Regions from separate parts of the Moraxella bovis genome, predicted to be linked through region 2. Evidence: riboswitches for the same ligand, from Rfam matches in the RefSeq annotation. Region 2 holds a riboswitch; the other holds the start of a gene.
What was found. A riboswitch is a leader RNA that binds a small molecule or an ion and turns the genes downstream of it on or off. The one in region 2 is predicted to bind thiamine pyrophosphate.
Positions count from the first base shown of each region.

Region 1: it holds a riboswitch for thiamine pyrophosphate, as region 2 does, so the genes downstream of both, thiM (hydroxyethylthiazole kinase) here and LP107_RS07630 (ABC transporter substrate-binding protein) in region 2, are expected to answer to the same signal.

Region 1 is NZ_CP087840.1:803,739-811,644, forward strand. Features, by position in the region: gene rluB (23S rRNA pseudouridine(2605) synthase RluB) at 1-181, shown strand, start outside; gene LP107_RS04045 (inorganic diphosphatase) at 283-816, opposite strand; gene LP107_RS04050 (hypothetical protein) at 930-2,084, opposite strand; gene lipB (lipoyl(octanoyl) transferase LipB) at 2,087-2,833, opposite strand; TPP riboswitch at 2,954-3,044, shown strand; gene thiM (hydroxyethylthiazole kinase) at 3,108-3,953, shown strand; gene thiD (bifunctional hydroxymethylpyrimidine kinase/phosphomethylpyrimidine kinase) at 3,950-4,789, shown strand; gene thiE (thiamine phosphate synthase) at 5,065-5,724, shown strand; gene pncB (nicotinate phosphoribosyltransferase) at 6,147-7,358, shown strand; gene LP107_RS04080 (O-succinylhomoserine sulfhydrylase) at 7,545-7,906, shown strand, end outside.
Region 2 is NZ_CP087840.1:1,550,616-1,558,521, reverse strand. Features, by position in the region: gene LP107_RS07635 (hypothetical protein) at 1-333, opposite strand, end outside; gene LP107_RS07630 (ABC transporter substrate-binding protein) at 423-1,460, opposite strand; TPP riboswitch at 1,588-1,687, opposite strand; gene LP107_RS07625 (ABC transporter permease) at 1,884-2,651, opposite strand; gene radA (DNA repair protein RadA) at 2,687-4,093, opposite strand; gene sodA (superoxide dismutase [Mn]) at 4,731-5,345, shown strand; gene LP107_RS07610 (c-type cytochrome) at 5,692-6,168, opposite strand; partial or broken gene hemF (oxygen-dependent coproporphyrinogen oxidase) at 6,359-7,000, opposite strand; gene LP107_RS07600 (S1C family serine protease) at 7,342-7,906, opposite strand, start outside.

The DNA of each region.
Region 1 (7,906 bases), 750 kb from region 2:
ATCTGCCAAAGAAAAACAAGCCCGCATCCATAAAAAACCCTTGCCTGCTCGTGAAGTTCGCCAAAAACGCACCCAAAAAGGCAAAAGCGAGCGAAAAAGAGCCGATGACAGACAAGGCAGAAGCGAACGTAAAGGAGGGCAAGCCCCTGCGTTTGGCAAGGCGAAGTTTTATAAAGTGTAAATTATTATGCCTTTATCGCCAAACCGCCCGAATACTTTTTATGGCATTCGGGCGTTTTTTATGAGCGATAATTTACAAGGTTATCATCTGCAAGTCGTTAATCACGCTTCTTCTACCCAGCGTTTTTGGCTTTCTTTAATCACTTCTTTGGCGGTGGCGACATCAAAAAAGCCTTCTACTTTGGTGGTGCCAGCTTTTTTCAAATCCTTGTAGTGATTGAAGTGAAATTCTAGCTGTTTGAGAAGCTGTGGTGGCAAATCATCAAGGCTGTTGTAGGCGTTGCCGTTATTGCGGTCATCGGCAGGCACCACGATGACTTTGTCATCCACTTCGCCGTCATCGACGAATTTCATCACGCCAATCACTTTGGCTTTTAGGAAAATACCCGTGGTCAATGGCTGTTCGGTTAGGATAAGTGCGTCTAGCTCATCGCCGTCTTCGTCTAGCGTTTGGGGAATAAAGCCATAGTTGCAAGGTTTGGCAAAGGTGGTAGGCTCAACACGGTCAAGCTCAAAGCACGCCAATTTGCGGTTCCATTCGATTTTGTGGTTTGAGCCAGTAGGGATTTCCACGACCACATTAATCTCGCCTGCGTCCACGTCGCCTGCATCTAGGATTTTGTTAAAATCTACCATAAAATTCTCCGATGGGGATTAAAAAAGGTGTGCCATTGTAATATTAAATCCGCCCAAGTGCAATCATCAATTTATGATGTTTTTGCATATTGCTTGTGGATAATGGCATATTATCAAGGCTTATCTGATGTATCAGGCAGGCAAATGGGGGTACTGATACAGCTTGGAGTGTCCACTTTTGTTTTGTCTAAGGCGGTCATGAGTTGTAAGGTTGCCCGCTCCCAATCTTCAATTTGACTTGGGTCATCAAGGTGGCGTTTGTCAAGATTGGCAGGATTTATGGGATATTTATCGTCTCGCTCATCTGTTGGTGTGGCGATAAATGCCAGAAAGGCTTGGGCTTTTTTGCCAAGTTCGCTGTCATGTTTGGCAAGTTTGACAAAGCTTGCTTCGTCTGTGAATGTCTCATCATTTTCATTGATGTAGGTGATAAATTTGGTTTTATCATCGTTTAGCCAACGTGTATTGTCTGAGCCAAAAAATAACAAATATTCATAAAATAACGATAACCGTTTGGCATCATCAATAAATACACTCTGCGGATACATCTTTTGATAATCTTGCCAAAATAACGCCCGCTCGATAAGCTCATCTAATGAAATGCTAAGACCTGCATCGCACCATAGTGGCTCTTGGTTGTCGCTGGCAAGTCGCTCAATCATGACTGCTTGGTCTTTTGGCAAATGGGGCGTAAACAGCTTGGCAAATGCTTGATAATCATTGACAAAGTCAAATTCCCCTTCGCAGTAGTCTGCTATTTTTAGCTTATTTTGTTTGACTTGCTTGATGAAATATTGGGCTTTTGGGTGTAGTGTGGCGATGTCGGATTCGTTGTACTTTTTGTTATAATGAATGTCGTACATGACCTGATTTAACTGGTCAAATTCTGTATCATCAAGCAAAAATGTATCACCTTGCCAAAAGGATAAAAAACGCTGATAAGCAAGCTGATACTGTGTCGCCCACTTGATTTGGGTGGTGTTGTCGGCAGTCGGTAGGCAGTGATTTAATAGTTTATCTGCCTGATCAAAGTCATCTATTTGACTATTGATGTCAATGGCATTTAGTGTGTTGGTAATGGCTTGGCAATCAATCGCTTGGGGGTTGGTGCTTTGGGCGACTGGCGTGGGCGATCTAGGGGTGGCGTCCACAAAGGTCTGTTCGGCTTGGTGTGGCTTGGTGTTTGGGGTAGGTGGGCTGTTGGGTTTGTTGTCGCAAGCGGTCAAGGACAATAGGGTGATTGTGATAATTGTTAATGGGTATTTCATGTTTATTTGCTCGGTATTGGCTCATTTATGGGTCTTAGGGCGATTTGTCCGCTGTGTCTTTTTTGAATATTACTGATAAATTTATGAATAAATTCGTGCGTTTGGCTCTCATCAAATTTGCCAAATTGCGACAGATTCACCATTGCCATGCCTGCATAGCCACAAGGGTTGATGGCATTAAAGGCGGTCAAATCATTGACAAGGTTAATGGCAATGCCGTGATAACTATGCCCTTGTTTGATTTTAAAGCCTAGACTTGCGATTTTGCCAAGCATATCGCCATTTGTGTTGTAAATATACACCCCAGGGGCATCACGGCGAGCCTTAGCGGTCAAATCGGGCGGTAGGTATTCGCCAACCACGTCTTCTATGGCTTGCTCGGCGTGGCTGACTAGGTCTCGCACGCCCATGCCAAGTCGGTGCAAATCCCACAGCCAGTACACCACAAGTTGCCCCACGCCATGCCACGTTACCTGTCCGCCCCTGTCGGTTTTGATGATTGGGGTGTCGGTTTTGTAGAGAATATGTTCTTCTTTGCCCGCTTGTCCTAGCGTATAGACGTCTTGGTGTTCCACAATCCACAGCTCATCAGGGCAGGCTTTGTCAGCCTTTTTGTCGTCAATGCGAGACAAAATGCGAGCAAGCATATCATCATGCGTGGCGTTATATTCGGCATGGGGGTGGGTGGTGGTGTGTAAGTTGTCCCATTGTAAGGGGGTAAGGTCTAGGTGGGGTAGGTTTAGGGTCATGGCTTTTAAATGGTCAAAATAAGGACTATTTTACGCCATTTTGTTAAAAATAAAAACCATTTTAACCATTTTAACCATTTTTAACTGCTTGCACACCCTTTACCCTTTTGTTATAATCTTGCTTATCAATCGGGGTGCTATTTATGGCTGAGATGATACCCGTGAACCTGATACAGTTAAAACTGGCGTAGGAAATTGATAAAAATTGACGAGCAACACACTTTTTTGGTGTGGGTTTTGACTGTGCTTTTTTAATCTTAAAAAGGAAAAACCCATGACCAAAGTTACCAAAAATCCACTCTTCCCAGACCAAATTCCCCTAGACTTAATCGACGAAGTCCGCAAGCAAAACCCCCTAATTCACAACATTGCAAATCTGGTCTCCGCCAATTTTACCGCCAATGGACTGCTTGCTGTTGGTGCATCCCCCATGATGGCAGAGTCGCCTTTGGAGATGGCGGAGCTTGCCAAAATCAGCAGTGCCGTTGTGCTAAATATCGGTACGCCGTCCGACCCCAAAACGTCCGCCATGATTATTGCAGGGCAAACCGCCAACGCCCATGGCATTCCTGTGGTGCTAGATCCTGTGGCGGTGTCGGCAAGCACTTTACGCCAATCTACCATTTGTCAGATTAGCCAAGTCGTGCAATTTGATGCCATTCGTGGCAACGCAGGCGAGCTTGCGTTTTTGGCAGGGGCGAACTGGCAAGCCAAAGGTGTGGATGCTGGGCGTGGCGATGCGGATTTGGCGAGTATTTGCCAAGCGGTTGCGAGCAAATATCGCACCATTGCCATTTTGACAGGCGAGATCGACTACATCTCAGACGGCACGCAGGTGGTCGCCCTTGCCAATGGTACGCCACTACTCCCCAAAGTTACCGCCACAGGGTGTCTGCTAAGTGCCGTGGTTGGGGCGTTTTTGGCGGTGGCAGGCCGTGAGCGGTATTTGGTGGGGGCGGTCAATGCCTGTGCCACGTTTGCCATTGCAGGCGAGCTTGCCTGTGAAGGCTTATTGTCAAGCCAAAGCGGTATGTTTATGTATCAATTCTTGGACAAATTAGGCGGTATTAGCCCCGATGAGATTGCAAATCGTATCAAATTTGTGGGAGAAAAGGCATGAGATATGTCCACACCCACCCACGCACCAATCGCCCCGCCCAAGCTCTTAGTATTGCAGGGTCGGACTCTGGCGGTGGGGCAGGCATGCAGGCGGATTTAAAGACCTTTGCCATAAGGTGTGTATTTGGTACAAGTGTACTGACCGCCACAACCGCTCAAAACACCCAAGGCGTATGGGGCATTCATCATCTGCCGACCGACCATATTAGAGCCCAGCTTGTCGCCATTCGGGACGATTTTGAGATTGGGGCGTGCAAAATCGGTATGCTTGGCACGTCCGACATCATTGATACGGTGGGGCGGTTTCTACAAAATCGTCCGTTTAGGCAAGTGGTGCTTGACCCTGTGATGATTGCCAAAGGCGGACACGCCTTGCTTGATGACAACGCAACGGACAGTCTAAAACGGCTTATTCCCCTAACCGACATCATCACGCCCAACCTACCAGAAGCCGAAGTGCTAACAGGCATGACGATAGCGTGTGATGATGATATAAGGCAAGCCCTGTACGCCTTACAAGGCATGGGGGCAAAGACAGTCATCATCAAGGGCGGACACAGCCAAAACTTCCAAAGTACCATATGCATAGATTATGTGCTTGATGAGACGGGCGACATTTGGCAAGTACAAAGCGTGCGCACCAACAGCAAAAACACGCACGGCACAGGGTGTACGTTCTCGGCGTGTATCACGGCAGAGCTTGCCAAGGGGGCGAGCGTGGCAGATGCGATTCATACCGCCAAACGCTTAATCAGTCAGGCAATTAGCACCGCCCCCAACATCGGACACGGACATGGGGCGGTCAATCATTGGGCATTTTGGGAAGGCGGGGTATAGATAAAATGATTGGTAAATTTTAAAATCGCAAGGTGCGTACCATACACCGATAATCATTTATTTCAATTTAAAATGATAACTTATTGATTATCTGATAATTATTTTTGGGTTGTAGGGGCGTGTTGCACACGCCCTTGACGATACAAAGATTTTACAGGGCGTGCTCAGCATGCCCCTACACCGATACATCATTGAATTTGTGGTAATTTCAGTATAAAAAAGTGCATATTACACACTTACAATCATCACATTAACCCCCAAAAAAAGACCCCCTCATGTTTGATAAATCAATCCTATCCGTCTATTTTGTCGCAGGCACACAAGACTGCACGCACCGAGACGAACCCACACCCCAACAGCGATTGCTTGCGGTGCTAAAATCCGCTCTTGATGCAGGAATTACTTGCTATCAATTTCGTGAAAAAGGCGACAACGCCCTAACTTGCCCTGATGAGATTAAACAGCTTGCACAAGATTGCCAAGCGTTATGCCGTCAATATGGCGTGCCGTTTGTGATTAACAATGACGTTCATCTGTGCCTTGACATTGGGGCGGACGGCGTTCATGTGGGGCAGACGGACATGGATATTTTTGACGTGGCAAGGCTCTGCCGTGGACGTGCGTTTGTGGGTTTGTCGCACAGCTCGCTTGATGAGATAAGGGTCAGCGTGGGGTATGATTTGGCGGATTATTTGGCGATTGGGGCGGTGTTTGACACATGCTCAAAGGCGGACGCTGGGCGTGCGGTGGGCGTGGATATGGTGGGGCAGGTGCGAGCGATGATTGGCAATCGTCCACTTGTCGCCATTGGTGGGATTGACACGACCAACGCAAGCCCTGCGCGTGCCAATGGGGCGGACGGTGTGGCGTGTGTGTCGGTGATTGCCCGTGCGGACGATATGGGGGCGGTGGTAGGGACGTTAAAGGGGGTGTGATCAATCGTATGGCGTTTGTCATTGCAAATTGGGGCGTATTGCTTTATGACAAAATATCAATCTTAACTTGAAATTAACTTATTGATTGTTTGCGATTTTATAATCATTTAACTTCAAAATACACCGATGACAGTAAGGTGCGTATTACGCACCAATAAGAGCTTCTATTTAAAAGGTGCGTGGTACGCACCTTACCATTCAACTTATTGATTTATTTAATATTTTAAATCGTAGGGGTGAATTACATTCGCCCAAAACGACAATATTTCACAGGGCAAATGTAATTTACTCCTACAAATTAATCCAAAAATATGGTTAATTAAAATCACCAAAATCAATTGTATAACAAAATAAATCCCGCCAATTTCCCCCATTCCCTCAAAAATTTGCTATCATACCCCAAACTTCTTTTTGGAAAACTCATGACCCACACGCCAATCATCACGTCATTACTGGATAATGACTTATACAAATTTACCATGCTCCAAGCCATGCTTCATCAATTCCCCCAAACGCATGGCGTGTACCGCTTTCGCTGTCGCAACAACGACAAATTGGCGTTCCCCTTGGGCGAGATTAAGGATGATTTGGAGCATCAGCTTGACCTGCTTTGTACCCTAAAATTTAAGCAAGATGAGCTGGATTATCTGAGAAATTTGCGGTTTATTAAGCCTGATTTTGTGGATTATTTAGAATTATTTGCCTTAAAACGCCGATTTATCAAGGTCTGGACGGACGATGAAAACCGCCTAAATATTGAGATTGAAGGGGCGATGATTCAGGCGATGTTTTTTGAAATTTTTGTGTTATCCATTGTCAATCAGCTCTATTACGAACGCCTAGCCGACCCCAACGCCTTAACAGACGGGCAAAAACGCCTTGATGAAAAGGTGCAAATTTTAAAACATTATGAAATGCTAGAACGCTCAGACGTGCACAATCCCGCCTTTGCCGTGGCGGATTTTGGCACACGTCGCCGTTATAGCCGAGACTGGCATTATCATGTGGTGCGGACGCTTGCCAAGGCATCGCCCAGTATTTTTCGGGGGACGAGCAACGTCTATCTTGCCAAAGAGCTGGGTCTGACCCCAATCGGCACAATGGCTCATGAGTTTATGCAAGCCTTTCAAGCTCTAGATGTACGCCTAAGAGACAGCCAAAAGGCGGCGTTGGAGGCGTGGGTGCGTGAATATCGGGGTGATTTGGGCATTGCCTTGACGGACGTTGTGGGCATGGACGCATTTTTAAGAGATTTTGATTTGTATTTTGCTAAGCTCTTTGACGGACTTCGCCACGATTCAGGCGATCCGTACGAGTGGGGCGACAAGGCGATTGCCCATTATGAGAAGCTACGCATTGACCCCAAAACCAAAAGCCTGACGTTTAGCGACGGCTTGACACTCCAAAAGGCGTGGGATTTGCATGAATATTTTAAAACCCGTATCAAAACAGGCTTTGGTATCGGCACCAATCTCACCAACGACATGGGACTCACCCAGCTTAATATCGTGCTAAAACTTGTGGAATGCAACGGGCAACCTGTCGCCAAACTCTCCGATAGCCCTGGTAAGACGATGATTGATGATGATACGTATCTGGCATATTTAAAGCAGGTGTTTGAGGTAAAAGAGTGATAAAAAAGGGGTGTTATGCCCCTTTTGTTTTTAAAATATAAATCGTAAATGGTTGGGGTTGATGTTTGCCATTTCCTTTTTATCACGCCACCGCCCCAAGTTTGCAGGATTATGCTATACTAACGCACTATCAATGGGTGTGTATGGCACACCAATCATTTTAGCATTAAACTTAACAGGAAAATCATGACCACCCTAGACCCCAACTGGCAATCCGATGCCCTAGACCCGACTTTGGGATTTTTTGAAGAGACCTTGGCAATCCGTGGCGGTTATCATCGCACGGACGAGGGCGAGCATGGCGAGGCGATTTTTACCACCAGTAGTTATGTTTACAAGTCCGCCAAAGACGCCGCCGACCATTTTGACGGCACAAAAAAAGGCAATGTCTATTCACGCCACACCAACCCCACCGTGCGAGCCTTTGAAAGACGGCTTGCCCTGCTAGAAGGGGGCGAACGCTGTGTCGCTACCGCAAGTGGGATGGGGGCGATTTTGACCATGTGTTTGGCGTACCTAAAAGCAGGCGACCACCTACTTTGTGCTAA
Region 2 (7,906 bases):
TTCAATCAGGGTATTGGGTGGGTTAAAAATAAGCCTATCAAAAAATTCAAAGTCATTTTTAATCAATATCCCACAAACTTGATGAATGTTATCTTTAAAAATAGGCTCCACCAAAGATTTGCCAAAAATAACCAAAAACAGCAACGCTAGATAAGAGATAATTGTTGTTTTACTTTGATGTTGTGGTGTGCTTTTATCAAAAAAGTATAGGATAAGATAAATCGTCATTAAAGGCAATGAAAAAATCAAATCAAACCCTGTTATTACAATGAGTGCAATCATTGCAACCATAAAAGCAAACAACTGTAACCAGTCTTTTTTGGATAATTTCATTTTAAAAGATTTTCTATTATTTTAAATAAAGGTGCGAATTTCACACCTTTATTTTATCATTGGACAAATTGTAATTATCCCAATTAAAATCAAGGCAACAGCGTTGTATTTAACCCTGCCCCTTTTTCAATGGGCTTATCGGTCAATTTTTTATCATTGATCCATTCAAAAAACTTATCCCAACGCACAGGGTCAATTTTACCCCAGTCGCCCTTGTCGTCCAGATATTGCTTGGACATAAATTCTTGGCTTGCCATCGCCAGCTCCTTATTGGTTTCAGGGGCGTGCTTGATAAGAATTTCGGCAGATTTGGCAGGGTTTTGGGCAGAATAGGTGTAGCCTTCTTTGATGGCGGTTAGGGCTTTTTTATAGCGTTCGGCATTTTCGCCCACCTTGTTACTGTTGGCAATCAGCACAGGCGAATAGTAGTCAAAGGCGGGGTTGTGGTCTTTTAAATAAAAAAAGTTGGTCGGCTCGCCTTTTAGCCCTGCGTGAATGCCGTCCCAACTATAATACGCCAAAATGTAGTCAAATTGGTTCATTTTTAGGGCGGTGGTGGCGTCCGTACTCTCCCCTGGGATTTTGTGCAATGGCTTGCCCACGATTTCGGCAACGGTCGCATCGTCCACAGGGTCTTCCCAAGTGGAATAGAGTTTGCCGTGCAGGTCTTTGGGCGTGCTTGCTCCCAAAGATTTGAGCGACAACAGCCCTGCGTTGTTGTGCTGAACGATGGTTGCCACCGCCACAATCGGCTCGCCTTTGTTTAGGCGTTTGACCATATTGGGCTGAAAATACACGCCCAAATCGGCACGATTGTTCGCCACCAGCGTGGACGCACTGTCTTCGGACGGCTGGACGATTTTGACATCAAAGCCTTGATTTTTAAAATAACCATTTTCAAGCGCCACATACAGCCCCGTGTGGTTGGTGTTTGGCACCCAGTCAAGGGCGATGATAAGCTCTTCTAATTGCTCACTTTTTTCGCCTGTTTGGGCGGTTTCGGTCTTGGTGTCTGTTTTGGTTTGGGCAGGTTTGTTGTCGCCACAGCCTGCAAGCAATAGGGAAACGCCCATTGCCAATCCAAATCCTACATTTTTTAACGCCACGCCATTCAAAGTTAAGTGCATTGTTTGCTCCATTTAGACAATAAAAAACCTTTAAGTGCCAAGCACCCAAAGGTCAAAAAACAACACAGCCAATCTTGGCGTTTAACAGACCAAAACAAGTCTTAACATAAAATGTCAAACAGAGCTTGATAATCATTGTCTAGTTTCCTACGCCAGTATTAACTGTATCAGGTTCACGGGTATCATCTCAGCTTTTATTTAAAAATAAAGCACCCCGACTAATGTTTTAATTATAAAATAAAATACAATGGTTGTCAAGTTTTGGGTTTTTAAGAAAATTTTTAGAATTAAAACGCTTTTTTAAATTAACATTTGCCGTAAGGTGTGTATTACGCACCAACAAAAAAAACCTTAATATAAAAACGGTGCGTGATACGCACCTTACGCTTAAAAATAAATTTAGCTAAAACATCAAAATCCCAATTATTTTTGATATTGATACGCCAAAACTTTTCTTTCCAAAAGTTTAACCAATCCAATCAAAATCAAAGTCAGAACACTAATCAAAAATATCACCGCAAACATATTGTCCAGCTCATACGATTTTCGCACACGGGTCATATAGACCCCAAGCCCATGATAACCGCCAAGCCATTCTGCCACCACTGCCGAGATAAGAGCATACGACAACGCCACTTTTAATCCTGTAAAAAAATACCCCATGGCGGACGGTATTTTTAGATGGCGGTAAGTTTGATAATGACTTGCTTTTAATGAACGAAAGAGATTTAATTGCTCTTTTTGTACCGAATTATAACCGTCCACAAGTGCAATCGTCATCGGAAAAAATACCGACAATACCACCAGCACCACTTTTGGCAATATGCCATAGCCAAGCCAAATCACAAGTAAAGGGGCAATGGCAATGGTAGGAATGGTTTGATTTAATAATAAAATCGGATAGACCATTTGACGAAAGTTTTTGGACAAATCCATTAAAATGGATAACACAAAACTTAATATCAGCCCAATGATTGTGCCTAAAAATGCCGTAATCAGCGTATATTTGGCATGACTCATAAGCAAATAAAAATCATCAATAAATGCCTTAATGATTTGCATGGGCGATGGCAATAAATAATCAGGCAATAACCCAAATCCAATGACCAATTGCCAAATAATTAGCAATAGGATAATTAGGCTGTATCGAATGCCATAGGCGGTAAGATTTTTTAAAAAAGATACTAGCATAGCTTTTATTTGGATTATTTAACTGCAAAAACCAATCACGCAAGCTCAAACGCCCGTATCAACGCATCATCTAGCCTATCCACGGCAATGATATTGATATTGGCAAAATTTTTATCGCCTACTTTGGGGGCGTTGGCTTTGGGGATAATGGCGTAGGTAAAGCCGTGTTTCATCGCTTCTTTTAGGCGTTCTTGACCGTTTGGCACAGGGCGAATCTCCCCCGATAGTCCCACTTCACCAAATACGCACAGCCGTGCAGGTAGCGGTTTTTCCTTAATGCTAGACGCACAGGCAATCAGCACCGCCAAATCCGAGCCTGTCTCCATGACCTTGACCCCGCCCACGACATTGACATACACGTCCTGACCGCTCGTGTAGATACCGCCATGACGGTGCATGACCGCAAGGAGCATGGATAGGCGTTGATAATCAAGCCCCAACGCCATACGTCTGGGCTGACCTTGCGAATCGTCCACCAACGCTTGCACTTCCACAAGCAGAGGACGTGTGCCTTCACGGCTGACCATGACCACCGACCCTGCAATGGGCTTGTCATATCGACTCAAAAAAATGGCGGACGGATTGGCAACTTCCTTTAAACCTGTATCGGTCATGCCAAAAATACCCAGTTCATTGACCGCCCCAAAACGGTTTTTGACCGCGCGAATCATTCTAAATCGGCTATCGGACTCGCCTTCAAAATACAGCACCGTATCCACCATGTGTTCTAGCACACGAGGCCCTGCCAACGCCCCTTCTTTGGTAACGTGTCCCACCAAAAACAGTGCCGTGCCTGTCTGCTTGGCATAGCGTGTCAAGACGGCGGCGGATTCACGGATTTGGGCGACGCCCCCTGGGGCGGACTGTATGGCTTCGGTAAAGAGCGTCTGAATGGAGTCAATGACGGCAATGGCAGGCTGTTCGGCGGTCAGAGCCATGCAAATGGTCTCAACGTTGGTCTCGGCAAGTACCCTTAGGCGGTCGGTCGGTAGCCCTAGTCGCACCGCACGCATGGCAACCTGCGACAGGCTCTCTTCGCCTGTGATATATAGAGCCGAGCCAGCCAGCGAGTCGCTACTTGCCATGTTAATGGCGGTCTGCAAAAGGATTGTGGATTTGCCGATACCCGGGTCGCCCCCAATCAGCACCACCGAGCCTGCCACAAGCCCACCGCCAAGCACACGGTCAAATTCGCCCAAGCCTGTGGGCATACGGGTTTCTAGCGAAAAGCCGACATTGGCAAGGGTCATGACCCCAGAGCTGTCGCCTGCATAGTTGGCGGTTTTCGGGGCGGATTTGGTGGTGGTTTTTTTGTGGTGGGGCATGGCGACGTTGGGGGCTTCGGTGAGGGTGTTCCATTCGCCACAGTCGGCACATTGCCCTGACCATTTGCCGTAATTGGCTCCGCAGGATTGGCAGACGTAAGAGGATTTTTTTGCCATGATGAGAGTGTGTTAGGGTTTGGGGTATTGTAGCATTTTTTATTTGGAGCGTGGCAAAAATTGTGCAAAAAGGCGGTTTTGTTTTTATAGGTTGGCTGGCGTTATAAAAGTGGGTTTAATAAATATTTTTGAATGAATTAAGATGCACTCTACAAAGTGCAAAATTACTACGGTTTTCTGTTCGTGGTGAGCTAAGCCTGCCCATGACGGAAACCGACCCGCAGGCAAGCTTGTGGCAAACGGCTTGTGTAGTAAAATTCAATTTTGTTAGCTGTATCATAAATCAATCATTTGATATAAAGTTGGGAAATAAGGTATGGTCTGATAGGTTTATTTTATCAAATCTCTTTCCAAAATAAGAATAAATCCTTATAAATACTAAGGTTAAATTTTTTAAAAATGCACAAAAATCTGGTTTGGATAGAAGGCTGTTTTTAAAATGCCATTTGCTTTTTTTTTGCTTTGTGGTGGGTAAGATAAGTATTGACTATCTATTAAATAATGATAATCATTTAATAGATTGGTTTTTTGTAAACTCATAAAATAGCACTTGAAATTTGCCAATTTTGCCTTTATATTGATGGGACAAATCAACGATTTGTACAAACATTAACCCTAATTTTATTAAGGAATTATCATGTCTTTTACCCTGCCTGAGCTAGGTTACAGCTATGACGCATTAGAGCCACATTTTGACAAAGAAACCATGGAAATCCACCATTCTCGCCATCATCAAGCGTATGTTAATAACGCCAACGCTGCCCTAGAAGGCACTGAATGGGCGGACAAATCAGCCGAAGAAGTCATTGCCAATCTATCTGCACTGCCTGCCGACAAGCAAACTGCCGTTCGCAACAACGCAGGCGGACACGCTAACCACAGTCTATTTTGGACAATCCTAAAAACTGGCACCACGCTTCAAGGCTCGCTAAAAGATGCCATCGTGCGTGATTTTGGTTCGGTAGAGGCGTTCCAAGAGCAATTTGAAAAAGCCGCCGCCACCCGCTTTGGTTCGGGCTGGGCATGGCTGGTTAAGCAAGGCGACAAACTTGCCGTTGTTTCAACTGCCAACCAAGACAGCCCACTGATGGGTAAAGACGTGGCAGGCTGTGAAGGTACGCCAATCATCGGTCTTGACGTGTGGGAGCATGCTTATTACCTAAAATACCAAAACAAACGCCCAGACTACATCAAGGCATTTTGGAATGTGGTAAACTGGGACAAAGCCCAAGAAAACTTTGATAAGGCATGATTTGCAAAACGATTATTTAAAATAATTATTGCTTTAAAAACAAAAACAAGCTCAAATTGGGCTTGTTTTTGTTTGTATAAAATATAGGTATTAATATTATTGATTAATAATGTCTTTGAGTGAAGTTGTGGGGGTGTGCTGTGCATGCCCTAAATATCAACGTATCACCAAGGGCGTGTGCAACACGCCCCTACAAGTCTCGTGGCAAAATAAACACTTGGGTGAAGCTCGCTCTCTTTTTTATATGTAAATATTAACAAAATTATCTTAATTGAACAATGATAAAGATAAATAAGGGCAAACACAGTTTACCCTTAAAATCATGCAAATGTTCAGTAATCAACAATCACTTTTTATAAACTTTATGGCAACTGCCACAGCCTTCTGCCATGGCTCCAAAAGCAGCATGGACATCATCAGCACTTTGAGCGGTGGTGGCGACTGCCACAAGGTTTTGGGCGGCAGCATTAAACTCGTCTTTTTTGGTTTGAAAGCCTGTCGCATCTGACCATACAGCGTCCTGAGAGTTGCCTTTGGCATTGGCATCATTAAAGTGCGTCCACATTTGGGCGGTACTACCACTGATGAACTCAGCTTGCTCTTTAAAGGTGGCAACGTCAAAATTGGTAGGATTTTCCATCATGCCTTTTAAAATGTCATTGGCACCACGCCAATCTTGCATTAGGTCTTGGCGAGCTTTGACATCGGTTGATGTTGCTGAGCCAGCACCAGCAGGGGCTTTGTCGCCACAAGCAGTCAGGACAAGGGCGGTTAGGGTGATGAGAGTGAAAGATTTTACCGATTGCATTTTTACGAATTTCACGGGGCTTCCTATCAAGGTGGCTTGGGTATTTGACAAAAAAGAATTGGCAAAAACCAATTCTTTTTTATTATTCATGAGTTTATACAAACTTTTGATATAAAATTGACCCAAATATATCACAAGCCTTTGATGATTTCAAACGCCATTGCATAAAAGCACACAAAGTTACATTTGATAACAAAGCGGGCGTTTATGATTTGTCCATCAAACCGAGCCAATCTCTGGGCTTTAAATAAAAGTCGGTCAGTTCAAACTCTGGCGTGCCTGCCACAGGTTCGTAGCGATATGCCTAGCTTGCCAAAGGGGGCATGGACACCAAAACGGACTCGGTGCGACCATTGGATTGCAAGCCAAACAGCGTGCCACGGTCATAGACAAGGTTGTACTCAACATACCGCCGACGGCGATACAGCTGAAAGGCACGTTCATCGGCGGTATAGGGTCTGTGTTTGTTGTTTTCAAAAATGGGAATGATGCCATCAATGTAGCCTTGCCCTACCGCCTGCATAAAGGCAAAGCATTTTTCAAAATCCCAACGCTGTGTGGCAGTATTTAGGTCGTCATAAAACAGTCCGCCCACGCCACGGCATTCGCCACGATGTTTTAGGTAAAAATAGTCATCGCACCACGCCTTAAAGGTTGGATAAATATCATCGCCAAAAGGTTGGCACAGCTTGTGAGCAATGGTGTGCCAATGCACGACATCATTCATCACAGGATAGAAGGGAGTTAAATCAAATCCGCCCCCAAACCACCAAATCGGCTCACCACCATCAGCAGGCGTGGCGACAAACAAGCGAACGTTGGCATGACTGGTCGGGACGCTAGGATTTTATCGTCATCGATGTGTTCGCTCATGATGTCCTCGTGGTTTGTAAATGATTGATAAATAGTAAGGCTTTATTTTGAAAATTCAACAAAAAACTAGGGCGTGCCTACCATTGATAACATTTTTATAAAACAAGATAAAATTTAACACTTTAATTCATTTTTGCATGAAAAATGGCTAAATCTTGTGGCTCGAAGTCAAAAACTTGAGGTTGATAGAATAACTATCAACCTCAACCTCAAGTTTTTCCTTGAAAAACGGGCGATTTTTCTCATTTTTCATGGCAAATACCAAGGGCAGGCACGCCCTAATACAAAGATTGGATTTACTTTGTTATTTTGCCATTAGCGTCCGTGCATGCGGTTTAACTGATTAAACAGCTCATTAAGATAAGCACGCTCTTCGGGGCTTAGAGAGCGACTGTCTTGCTCGTTGTTTTGGCGGTTGTTGCCACGACTGGGGCGTTCGCCGACGGTAATGGTAAGTTCATGCTCATCGTCGCCACGCTTGACCACGGCATCAAGTGTGCTGTCGGGGGCTTTGGCAGAAACGATACCGATGAGTGTGTTGGCGTTGTCAATGGTTTTGCCGTCTAGTGACAGCACCACATCGCCTGCCCGTAGACCTGCCTTGCCTGCTGGACCATCCGCCATGACACTGGCGATGACCACACCTTCGTGAGTGGTGAGATTGCTGGGGTTTTCCCTGACAGGGGCAATCTCCACGCCAAGCCAGCCACGGCTGACCCTGCCAGTGCTAATCAGTCCGTTCATGACCTGCTCAACAATGGTGGTGGGAATGGCAAAGCCAATCCCCATCGAACCGCCAGAGCGAGAGTAGATGACGGTGTTAATACCGACCAATGCCCCATTGGCGTCCACCAAAGCACCGCCTGAGTTACCAGGGTTG